2 regions of the Streptomyces sp. NPDC058864 genome follow, and region 2 is predicted to be linked to the other one. Evidence: riboswitches for the same ligand, from Rfam matches in the RefSeq annotation. Region 2 holds a riboswitch; the other holds the start of a gene.
What was found. Region 2 has a riboswitch for S-adenosylmethionine ahead of ACFW3D_RS27825 (LLM class flavin-dependent oxidoreductase). Riboswitches for the same ligand answer to the same signal wherever they lie in the genome.
Positions count from the first base shown of each region.

Region 1: linked by a shared signal. The riboswitch ahead of ACFW3D_RS37380 (aminotransferase class V-fold PLP-dependent enzyme) and the one ahead of ACFW3D_RS27825 (LLM class flavin-dependent oxidoreductase) in region 2 are both predicted to bind S-adenosylmethionine.

Region 1 covers NZ_JBHYMQ010000086.1:25,040-30,901, reverse strand. The annotation lists gene ACFW3D_RS37400 (NYN domain-containing protein) at 1-588, opposite strand, end outside; gene ACFW3D_RS37395 (hypothetical protein) at 678-929, opposite strand; gene ACFW3D_RS37390 (rhomboid family intramembrane serine protease) at 1,045-1,824, shown strand; gene ACFW3D_RS37385 (Lrp/AsnC family transcriptional regulator) at 1,821-2,102, shown strand; gene ACFW3D_RS37380 (aminotransferase class V-fold PLP-dependent enzyme) at 2,099-3,490, opposite strand; SAM riboswitch class IV at 3,642-3,758, opposite strand; gene trpD (anthranilate phosphoribosyltransferase) at 3,886-4,950, opposite strand; gene qcrB (cytochrome bc1 complex cytochrome b subunit) at 5,077-5,862, opposite strand, start outside.
Region 2 covers NZ_JBHYMQ010000044.1:22,637-28,498, reverse strand. The annotation lists gene rpsR (30S ribosomal protein S18) at 1-42, shown strand, start outside; gene rpmF (50S ribosomal protein L32) at 73-243, shown strand; gene ACFW3D_RS27835 (LLM class flavin-dependent oxidoreductase) at 262-1,389, opposite strand; gene ACFW3D_RS27830 (NtaA/DmoA family FMN-dependent monooxygenase) at 1,451-2,827, opposite strand; gene ACFW3D_RS27825 (LLM class flavin-dependent oxidoreductase) at 2,843-4,066, opposite strand; SAM riboswitch class IV at 4,415-4,528, opposite strand; SAM riboswitch class IV at 4,699-4,802, shown strand; gene ACFW3D_RS27820 (glutathione S-transferase C-terminal domain-containing protein) at 5,003-5,794, shown strand.

The sequences.
Region 1 (5,862 bases), on a different contig from region 2:
GCGGGCCGCGTCCAGTTCGGTGCGGACCCGCACGGCCTCGGTACGGGCCAGCGTCCGGACCTCGTCCAGTTCCGCCTTCAGCTGCCGCAGCTCGCGCTGCGCCTCCTCGCCCGCCCGTTCGGCGCTGACCCGCTGCGCCTCCTCGCCCGCCGCGGCCACCAGCTTGGCCCAGCCGGCGGGACGCAGCAGGTAGGCGGCGGCCGCCACGTCCAGCGGGTCGACCGCGGGGGGCGGAGTGCCGGCGTCCAGCGCCTCGCACAGCTCCGGCTCGGACTCGCGCAGCCGGGCGCCCACGCGCTGCCGGAAGGACGGGTCGCCCTCCAGGGCCGTGGCCAGCGCGGTCGCGGCGAACTTGGCGCGGCGGCTCGGGGTGAACCGGGCGTACGGCCGCAGGACGGCGGGCAGCTCGGCCGGGGTCAGCCCGCCGAACGCCTCGGCCGCCAGGGCGACCACGCGGTGCCGGACTCCCTCGGGCAGCGGACGGTCCAGCGACTCGCCGTGGACGGACTCCTCCGGCGCAGCCGAAGCCGCAGCCTCGGGCACGGCCGCTTCGTCGCCGCGGCCCGGGTTACCGCCGGTCCCGTCCACCCGTCACTCCCGTCCAGTCCGTGGGCGCCTCCCCGGCCTCCTTCAAGCTCTCTGGCCGCGCCGCATTCTTCTATTGTCCCCGGCGGCGCTCAGGCCTGCGCCGCCGCCGCCGCGTCGGGGCGGTCGACCAGCTCGACCTGGTCCACGGCGTTGCACCAGCGGCAGCGCACCGACTCCACGGTCTCGCTGACCACCTCGCGCTCCTCGACCGAGGGCTCCCCCGCCAGGTCCAGGTGGACGTACTCGACGACCTTGCTGGAACGGGTGACGTCGAACCGGGTCAGATTGCCGCACAGGGTGCAACGCCAACGGGTCGTGGCGGTCGGCAGGGGCACCGGCATCGGTCGTCTCCTCGGTCGCGCGGAATGCGTTCCGGTCACCCTACGGCCTCGGTGGTACCGCGCGCTGCGGCGAGGCGCCCGGCGACCGTTACACCCGTTCCGTCATGATCGGTCCATGGTCATCCCGGTGTACGACAAGAACCCCGTCCACCGCACACCCGTGGTGACGTACGCCCTGATCGGGTTGTGCGCGTTGCTCTTCCTCGTCAGCCCGTCCTCAGGGCTCAACCTCGTGTACGGCATGGGCCACGATCAGGTGTGCTCCCAGGCGTCGTACTTCGCCCGCTGGGGTGTCATCCCGGCCGAACTCTGGCACGGCCGGATCCCCCTGGCGCAGGTGCCGATGCCGGACGGCTGCCCGCCGCTGCGGTCCTTCGCCGTCCCGCCCTTCGTGTCGGTGCTCACCGCGCTGTTCGTCCACGGCGGTTGGTTCCACCTGCTCGGCAACATGCTCTTCCTCTGGGTCTTCGGCGACAACGTCGAGAACCGCATGGGCCGCTTCCGCTTCCTGTTCTTCTACATCGCCTCGGGCTACCTGGCGACGTACGGCTACGCGCTCGGGCACTCCTCCTCCACCCAGACCCTGGTCGGTGCGTCCGGGGCGATCTCCGGGGTGCTCGGCGCGTACCTCTACCTCTACCCCAAGGCCCGGGTGACCAGCGTCTTCCCCTTCCTCTTCTTCCTGCCGCTGCGCTTCCCGGCCTGGATGGTGCTGATCTTCTGGTTCGTGCTGCAGTGGCTCGCCGGCGAGATCCAGCAGACGGGTCCCGGGGTGGCCTACCTGGCCCACATCACCGGCTTCGTCTTCGGCTTCCTGTGCGCGTGGGTGTGCTACCGCGCAACGCCTAAGCTTGAGCCCGCAGCAAGGGCGACCCAAGGAGACCCGCAACCGTGATCACCGCGATCGTGCTCATCAAGACCAGCGTCGACCGTATCCCCGAGATCGCGGAGTCCATCGCCGCGCTCGACAGCGTCAGCGAGGTCTACTCCGTCACGGGAACGTACGACCTGGTCGCCATGGTGCGGGTGGCCCGGCACGACGAGCTCGCGGACGTCATCCCGGGCCGGATCAGCAAGATCCCCGGCGTCGAGGCCACGGACACGCACGTGGCGTTCCGCACCTACTCCCAGCACGACCTCGAGACGGCCTTCGCCATCGGCCTGGACGCCTAGCCCTGGGCCGGGGACTGGGCCAGGGCCTGGTCCCGGTCCGGCACGCAGCGGCCGTCCTCGGTGCGGTAACGCCACTTGGCGCCCTCCGTCACGAGCTCGCGCACCGCGTCGACGAAGCGTTCCACGTGCTCGTCCGGGGTGCCCGCGCCGAAGGAGACCCGGATGGCGTTGAGCGAAGGTTCGCCCGGGGCGGCCTCGGGGGCCCCGCACTCGCCCGGCTCCCGGTCGGTGCCGCCGAGCAGGGTGCGCACCAGGGGGTGCGCGCAGAAGAGGCCGTCGCGCACGCCGATCCCGTACTCGGCGGAGAGCGCCGCAGCGAAGTGCGAGCTGTTCCAGCCCTCGACGACGAAGGAGATGACGCCGACCCGGGGGGCGTCGTCGCCGAACAGCGAGAGCACCTTCACCTCGGGCACCTGCGCCAGTCCGGCCCGCACCCGGGCCACCAGCGCCTGCTCCCGCTCGACCAGCCCGTCGAAGCCGGCCTCCGTCAGCGCCCGGCAGGCCGAGGCGATCGCGTAGGCGCCGATGACGTTGGGCGAGCCGGCCTCGTGCCGGGCGGCCGTGGTGTGCCAGTCGACGTCCACCCCGCCGTCCGCTCGCCGGGCCACCCGCCGGGAGGCGCCGCCGCCGGCCAGGTAGGGCTCGGCCGCGCGCAGCCAGTCGGCGCGGCCTGCGAGCACTCCAGAGCCGAACGGCGCGTACAGCTTGTGCCCGGAGAAGGCCACCCAGTCCACGTCGAGTTCCGCGATGTCCACCGGGTGGTGCGGGGCGAGCTGCGCCGCGTCCAGCACGATGCGGGCGCCGTGCGCGTGGGCCGCCGCGGCCAGCTCCCGCACCGGCCACAGCTCGCCGGTGACGTTGGACGCCCCGGTCACGCAGACCAGCGCCGGTCCGTCCGCCGCCCGGGCGGCCAGCGCCCGCTCCAGCGCCGCCACCGCCTCGTCCGGGGTGCGGGGGGCGCCGAGGTAGGTGACGTCGGCGTCCCGCCACGGCAGCAGGGACGCGTGGTGCTCGGTCTCGAAGACGAACACGCTCGTACCGGCCGGCACCGCGGCGGCCAGCAGGTTCAGCGAGTCGGTGGTCGACCGGGTGAAGATCACCTGGTCGCCGGGGCGACAGCCGAGGAACTCCGCGACCGTGGCCCGGCTCTGCTCGAACAGGTCCGTCGACAGCTGCGAGAGGTAGCCGGCCCCCCGGTGGACACTGCCGTAGTAGGGCGCGTAGGCGGCGACGTCGTCCCAGACCCGCTGCAGCGCGGGCGCGCTGGCCGCGTAGTCGAGGGCGGCGTAACCCACCTCGCCCCCGGTCACGAGCGGCACGAGGACCTCGCGTCCGAGGACGGGCAGCGGGGCGTGGACGGACGAGGGCAGGGCAGGGCGCGGCGACATGGCGAAGTCTCCTGGGAGCAGGCGGGAGTGAAGGTACGTCAGTGATGACGGGAAAGCCCTCGGCACGACGGGCGGACGCCCGGGGAGGGTGGGAAGACGGCTGAGGGCCCCGAGGCCCTAGCGCATTCGCTTGCTCATGGAGGAACTCCTCTGACCGCGCTTGCCGCAGACCTCGCTGCCTGCGGCCTGGTCATCACCCGGGGCACCCCGCCACGGAAGGAGGGTTGCCGGACAGCGGGCCGGGGCCGTTTCGCTGTCACTCGTGACCTGCGCAGCATCATGCCACACGGGCGCGGCGCCGCAAGCCGCGGTCCGCATCCCGGACGGTCCGCCCCGCGGCGGACGGCACGGAGGGCCGGGGCAACTGCCCCGGCCCTCCGCGGTGTTCCCGGTGACTACGCGTGCGTTGCCGCGGCCCACCGCTCGAGCGTGCGCGCGGCCGCCCCCGAGTCGATCGACTCGGCCGCCCGGGCGATCCCGGCCGCGAGCCGGTCGGTCAGCGGACCGCCCGCGCCCTCCAGCGCCACCAGCGCGGCCGCCGAGTTGAGCAGCACCGCGTCACGGACCGGGCCGGTCTCGCCGGCCAGCAGCCGCCGGGCCACGTCGGCGTTGTACGCGGCGTCCGCGCCCCGCAGCGCCTCGATCGGCACCAGTTCGATGCCGACGTCGCGCGGGTCGAAGGACTCCTGCTCGACCTTCCCGTCACGCACCACCCACACCTGCGAGGTGGCGGTGACGGTGAGCTCGTCCAGCCCGTCGTCGCCGCGGAACACCAGCGCGGAGGAGCCGCGGCGGGCCAGCACACCGGCGATCAGACCGGCCATCCGGGTGTCGAAGCACCCCACGGCGGAGGCCCCCACCCGGGCCGGGTTGGTCAGCGGGCCGAGGATGTTGAACGAGGTGGGGATGCCCAGGTCGCGGCGGGCCGGGGCGGCGAACCGCATCGCGGGGTGGAACTTCGCCGCGAAGCAGAAGGTGATCCCGGTGTCCTCGGCGACCTTCGCCACGCGGTCGGCGGGCAGGTCCAGGTTGATGCCCAGCTTCTCCAGGACGTCGGAGGCGCCGCTGGCGCTGCTGGCCGCGCGGTTGCCGTGCTTGACGACCTTGGCGCCCGCGCCGGCGATGACGATGGCGGACATCGTGGAGATGTTCACCGTCCTGGCGCGGTCGCCGCCCGTGCCGACGATGTCCACGGCGGGACCCGGGACGTGCAGCGGCGTCGCGTGCGCGTACATCGACTCGACGAGGCCGGTGACCTCCTCGACGGTCTCCCCCTTGGCGCGCAGGGCCACCATGAAACCGGCGACCTGGGCGTCCGAGGCCTCCCCGCTCATGATCCGGTCCATCGCCCACGCCGTTTCCGCGGCCGTCAGGTCCTTGCCGTTCAGCAGCGCGCCCAGGACGTCGGGCCAGGAGCCGCCCGCCACTGATGCGCCTCCGGCGGGGTTCACAACGCTCATGGTCCACTCCATGGGGTCTGACGTGCGGCGGGAAACCTTCGGCTCCAGCCTATCGGCGCGGGGGAACGGGAAAGGGCCCCGTCCATCGGATGGACGGGGCCCTGCCCGGTGGCACAGCTTCAGTGATCAGTGGTGACCGTGGCCGCTCGTGATCTCCTCGTACTCCTCGACCGTGGGCTTGTCGATCTGCGTTCCCTCGCCGTAGTAGCCGCGGGACAGCTTCGCGCGCAGCTTCGCCGTGGGGCCGACCTTCTTCTCCACGCCGTTCTCGTCGACCTCGGGGCCGATGTCGAGCGGCTTGGGCTGCTCGTGCTGGGTGAGCTTGAACAGCGCGCCCTGCTCCAGCGGCTCGTGGATCTCGATGAACTCACCGTGCGGGAGCCGCTTGATGATGCCGGTCTCGCGACCGTGCAGCACCTTGTCCCGGTCGCGCCGCTGCAGACCCAGGCAGATCCGCTTGGTGACGAAGAAGACCAGCACCGGCAGCACGAAGAACGAGATCCGGACCACCCAGGTGATCGCGTTGATCGACAGATGGAAGCGGGTCGCGAAGAGGTCGTTGCCGCCGCCGACGAGCAGGATCAGGTAGAGGCTGATCCAGGCGGCGCCGATGCCCGTGCGGACGGGGCGGTTGCGCGGGCGGTCGAGCAGGTGGTGCTCGCGCTTGTCACCGGTGACCCAGGATTCCAGGAACGGGTAGACACCCATGAAGCCCAGGACCAGCGGGAAGATCACCAGCGGGATGAACACGCCCAGGACGAGCGTGTGGCCCCAGAGGTTGATCTCCCAGCCCGGCATGATGCGGATCAGGCCCTCGGAGAAGCCCATGTACCAGTCGGGCTGGGCGTCGGTCGACACCTGGTCCGGCCGGTAGGGACCGTAGGCCCACACCGGGTTCACGGAGACCAGCGC
Region 2 (5,862 bases):
AACGCCCGCGAGATGGCCCTGCTGCCGTACGCCTCGCGCTGACCGCGCGCCCCACCCGCAGAGGAGAACCCCATGGCCGTACCCAAGCGCAAGACCTCCCGCAGCAACACCCGTCACCGCAGGGCCCGCTGGAAGGCCGAGGCTCCCCATCTGGTCCCCGTCACCGTGGACGGCCGCGAGCGGTTGGTGCCCGTCCACCTCGTCCGCGCCTTCCGGCGCGGACTGCTGCCCGGGCGGGACTGACGGCTCCGCACGGGACGGTCAGCGGCGCTGCCACTCCTCGGCCAGCAGCCGGTGGGACCGCACCCGGTCCGCGTGATCGTGGGTGATGGTCGTGACGATCAACTCGTCGGCCCCGGTGGCCTCCTGGAGCTGTTCCAGTTGGTCGGCCACGCGCTGCGGCGAGCCGACGAACCGGGTCCCGACGCGGTCGGCCACCAGCGCCCGGTCCGCCTCCGTCCACGGGTGGGCCCGGGCCTCGCCGGGGGTGGGGTACTCGATGGCGCCTTCGGCGGTACGGATGCTGCGCACCCACAGGCCGTATCCGGCGGCGAGTTCGCGGGCGGTCGCGTCGTCCTCGGCGACGACGACGTCGGCGGAGACGCCGACGTACGGCTTGTCGAGCACGCCGCCCGGGCGGAAGGCGGCGCGGTAGCCCTCGACCGCCTCCAGGACGCTGCCCGGGCTGACGTGGTAGTTCGCGGCGAACCGCAGGCCGTGGCGGCCGGCGACCTCGGCGCTCTGGCCGCCGCTGCTGCCGAGGATCCACACCTCGATGTCCGCGCCCTCCCCCGGCACGACGTGTGCCTCGACGCCGTCCGCCGAGCGGTAGGTGCCGCGCAGCAGCGCCAGGATGTCGTCGACCTGCTCCCCGTAGTCCTGGGAGCGGGCGCCGGGCTGCTGCAGCAGTTGCCGCTGCAGCGCGATGCGGGGTGAGCCGAGCAGGTGCTCGAAGGAGAACTTCGGCGGGATCCTGAGTCCGTTGGGCGTGCGCCCGTCCACGACGGGTGTCGTGGACGGCACCGGGTCCGGCGTGCCGCCCGGCGGGCGGCCGCCGGAGCGGCCGAGTCCCAGGTCGAGCCGCCCGGGGTGCAGGGCGTCGACGAGGCCGAACTCCTCGACGGTGGACAGGGCGGTGCGGTGGCCGAGCTGCACGGCCCCCGAGCCGAGCCGGATCGTGGAGGTCGCGGCCGCTGTGAGGGCCAGCAGGACGGCGGGCGAGGTGCCGGCGACACCGGGGTTGAGGTGGTGCTCGGCGAACCAGTAGCGGGCGTAGCCGGACTCCTCGGCCCGCCGGGCGAGGTCGACGCTGTTGCGCAGGGCCTGCGCGGCGGTGGAACCGGAGGAGATCGGCACGAGGTCGAGGACTCCGAGCGGTGCACGGGACACGATGGGCGTTCTCCTCAGCGGTGGGGGGCGGGTTCCGGCGGCGCCGTGACGGCGCGGAGGTTCACGACGCCGCCCGGGCCTCTGCCACGGCCGCGTCGGGGTGGGCGAGTCCGAGGTGGTCGCGCAGGGTGGTGCCCTCGTAGTCGGCGCGGAACACGCCCCGTTCCTGGAGCAGCGGGACGACGGTGCCGGCGAAGGTGTCCAGGCCGCCCGGGGTGACGTGCGGGACGAGGATGAAGCCGTCGGCGGCGTCGGCCTGCACGAAGTCGTCGATGGCCTTGGCGACGGTGGCCGGGGAGCCCACGAAGGACTGGCGGCTGCCCGTCTCGATGACCAGATCGCGGATCGACCACTTGTTCGCGGCGGCCAGCTCCCGCCACTCGCGGGCGGTGGTCAGCGGGTCGCGGTACATGCGCACCTGGGCGCGGCCGCGCGCCACGGTGTTCTCGCCGGGATCGGGGTCGACGTCCGGGAGCGGTCCGTCCGGGTCGTAGGCGGACAGGTCGCGGTTCCACACGAACTCCAGGTGCTTGATCGCGGTGGCCCCGCTGACCTGCTGCCGCCTTACCTCTCGGGCGAGTTCGGCCGCCTCCGCGTCGGTGTCGCCGAGGACGAAGGTCGCGGCGGGCAGGATCAGCAACTGCCCGGGGCTGCGACCGTACTTGGGCAGCCGGCCCTTGACGTCGCGGTAGAAGGCGCGGCCCTCCTCGAACGTGCTGTACCGGCTGAAGATGGCGTCCGCGTCGGCGGCGGCGAACTCCCGGCCCTCCTCGGAGTCTCCGGCCTGGAAGATCACGGGGCGCCCCTGGGGGCTGCGCGGGACGTCGAACTGTCCGTGGATGTCGAAGTGCTGACCTTGGTGCACGAAGGATCCGGCCCGCGCGTCGCGCAGGAAGGCGCCGGTCGCCCGGTCGGCGAGGATCTCGTCGCCGCCCCAGGAGTCGAAGAGCTCGCCCGCGGTGGCGAGGAACTCCCGCGCGCGGGAGTAGCGCTCCTCCTGGGGGAGGAATCCGCCGCGGCGGAAGTTCTCCCCGGTGAAGGCGTCCCAGGAGGTGACGACGTTCCACGCGGAGCGCCCCGCGGAGAGGTGGTCGAGGCTGGCGAACTGCCGGGCGACCTCGTAGGGCTCGTTGAAGGTGGAGTTGATGGTGCCGGTGAGTCCGATGCGTTCGGTGACGGCGGCGAGCGCGGCGAGGACCGTGAAGGTGTCGGGGCGGCCGACCACGTCCAGGTCGTGGATCCTGCCGCCCTGTTCGCGCAGCCGCAGGCCCTCGGCGAGGAACAGGAAGTCGAACTTGGCGCGTTCGGCGGTCCGGGCGAAGTGCGCGAAGGAGCCGAACTCGATGTGGCTGCCGGCCTGCGGGTCGCTCCACACGGTGGTGTTGTTGACCCCGGGGAAGTGGGCGGCCAGATGGATCTGCTTCAGGGGCTTGCTCATGGCGGTTCCTCCGGCTCAGGCGGTCGCGCTGGTGGCGGTGTAGCGGTTGGCGGGGCGGGGCAGCCCGAGCAGGCCGCGCAGGGTGCGGGCCTCGTAGGCGTCCCGGAACGCGCCGCGGCGCCGCAGTTCCGGGACGAGGCCCCGGGTGATCGCCGGCAGGTCGTGGCCGATCACTGCGGGGCGCAGCCGGAAGCCGGTCAGCCCGGCCCGCTGCCACTCCAGCAGCAGGTCGGCGAGGCCCCCGGGAGTGCCGGCGAAGACCCTCGCGTCGCTGGTGTACGGCGTGCCGGCGAGTCCGTCGAGCCGGTCCAGGCGGGCCCGCGCCGCGGCGGCGTCCTCGTCGAGCAGGACCACGAGATCACCGAAGACGTGCAGGGTCTCGCGCTCGCGGCCGGCGTCCTGCTGCGCTGCGCGGATCTCGGCGACGATCACCCGGGCCTGGTCGCCGTCGTGCGGGGTGACGTATCCGATGTCGGCGGAGCGGGCGACGAGCCGGAACGGCACGCCGCTGTGGGCGAGGGCGCTGACGACGGGCTGACCCTGGGGCGGCCGGGGTGTGATGGAGGGACCCTTGACACTGAAGTACGGGCCGTCGAAGTCGATGTAGTGGAGCTTGTCGCGGTCGATGAAGCGGCCGGTGGCGACATCGCGGATCTCCGCGTCGTCCTCCCAGCTGTCCCAGAGCCGGCGCACCACCTCGACGTGGTCGGCCGCCTCCTCGAAGAGGCCGGTCACCAGCTCGCGTACCGCCGGGGTGTCCAGGTCCTCGACGCCGAACGGGGGGATGACGCGCCTGCCGAAGTGCGCGGCCTCGTTCCGCCTGGCCGAGACCTGGACGCGCAGACCGGCCCGGCCGGTGCTCACGTAGTCGAGGGTGGCGATGGCCTTGGAGAGGTGGAACGGCTCGGTGTGCGTGGCGACCACCGTCGGCACGAGACCGATGTGCCGGGTCAGGGGAGCCACGCGCGCGGCGACCAGGACGGCGTCCAGGCGGCCGCGCACCTGGTCGGTGCGTCCGTCGGGCTCGGTGGGGTGGGAGGACTGCGGGCCGAGGGAGTCCTCGATCGTCACGAAGTCGAGCAGCCCCCGCTCGGCCTCGGTGACCACGTCCTGCCAGTAGCGGGCGGTGAGCAGTTCACGGGGCCGGGCCTCCGGCTCACGCCAGGCGGCCGGGTGCCAGCCGGCCCCGTCGAGGGCCACGGCGAGGTGCAACGGGGCGTGCGGCGACGGTTCGGTCATGGGGGACTCCAGCGGATCGGTACGCCCCGGTCGCGCACGCGGCGGCGGCACCCCGCCGGGATCGGGTGCCGGCGGGCGTGGCGAGAGGGCGGAGAGGCGGGCGGAGCGGGCATGTGCGGGAGGGCGCGCCACCGCGTCAGCGGCGGTGGCGGGCGCCGGGGTTCAGGAAGCCGTCAGCCTTGACAGAGGGCGCGACAGGGCGCGGTACACGCGCGACAGGAGGCGCCGTGGACGGGGAGCGCGGCGAGGGGGAGCCGTGGATGCGACGGGACGCGGCCGTGGGGCCGCCGTGCGGCCGTCCCCGGGGCTGCGTGCATCGTCGTCACCGTCGCCGTTCCGCCCCGCGGGGCCTCGCGTTCACCGTCGTCATCGGACGTACGGTCCGGTCGTCGTCCGGGGCGCCGCACCGCGACGCGGAGGTCGCCGGCCGGCGAGCCCGGGTTCATGCCGGAGCTCATGCCCGATCTGCGGCGTAAGTTAGGCACGGCCCGCGGGGAATGTCAACGACGCCGTCTCACATCGTGAGCGGTGTCATGAGACGTGAACGACCGCCTTGACGCACGGGGTTTGACGACTCGACACTGATGGGCAGGTCACGATCGTCAGCGCCCCCCGACGCCGCTCCGCGGCACGGTGGGTCATCGGCCCCGGCCCGCTGACCGGCAACCCTCACATCGCGGTGGGGTGCCCCGGGTGACGACCTGGTCCCGCCGGTGCGGCGGGGCAAGCGCGGTCCCGCGTCCAGCGGGCCCCGAGCCGGGGAGGTGGACATGCCCAGGGCACGAGCCCTTCTCCTCACCCGCCGCCTGCACATCGACTTCCTCCGCGTCTGCAGCTCGTCCGGCACGGCCGGCTGACCCCCGCTCAGGACCTTCGGCCGTCCCGCCGCCGGTGCCCATGGGGCGACCGGTGGCCCCGCCACGCCTTGGAGAGCGCATGACCGAGACGACGATCCCGCAGGACCCCGGCCTCCACGTCTCCTGTTCCGCACTGCCGCGCACGTCCCGCCCCGACCGCTTCCGCAGCCGCATCGGAGTGGACCTGGCCGGTGGCTTCTATCCGGCGCCGCGCCGCTACGAGTTGTTCCTGTCACCGGGGTGCCCGCTCTCGCAGCGGGTCGCCATCACCCTCGACCTGCTGGGGCTGCGGGACTCCGTCGTCACGACGCCCGTCCCGGCAGGGGCGGCCGGCGACACGGCGACCGCGGCACTGCGCAGGGCGTACGAGGCCACGTGGCACCGCTACGACGGGCCGCTCACCGTGCCCGCGCTGTGCGACCGGTGGACCGGACGGGTCGTCAGCAACCACACCCCGGACATCCTCGGGGACCTCGCGGGCCGCCTCGGCGCCGAGGTGTGCGGCTCCGGGACCCCGCTGTGTCCACCGGCGCTCCTGACCGACATCGAGGCCGTCCGGCACACGGTCGACTCGGGTATCACGCGGGCCGTGCAACCGGCCGCGGACGGTGCGCCGCCCGACCGGGACACGGCCCTGCGGACCGTGCACGCCGCGCTCGGACTGCTGGAGCACCGGCTGGCCCACGGCGGGCCCCACGTACTGGGCGCACAGCTGACCGCCGCGGACATCGACGTGTGGGTGGCCCTCGCCCACCTGGCGAAGGACCTGCTCTCCCCCTACGGCCACCTCACGGCGTACCTCGCCCGGCTGGACGCGCACCCGGCCTTCCACGCACAACGGACGGCCGCCCCGCTCGCGCCTGTCGCCTGACGCACGGGCCGTCCCCGCTCCCACCGTACGGGGCTGGAGCGGGGACGGCCCCGGGGCGCGCGCCGGCC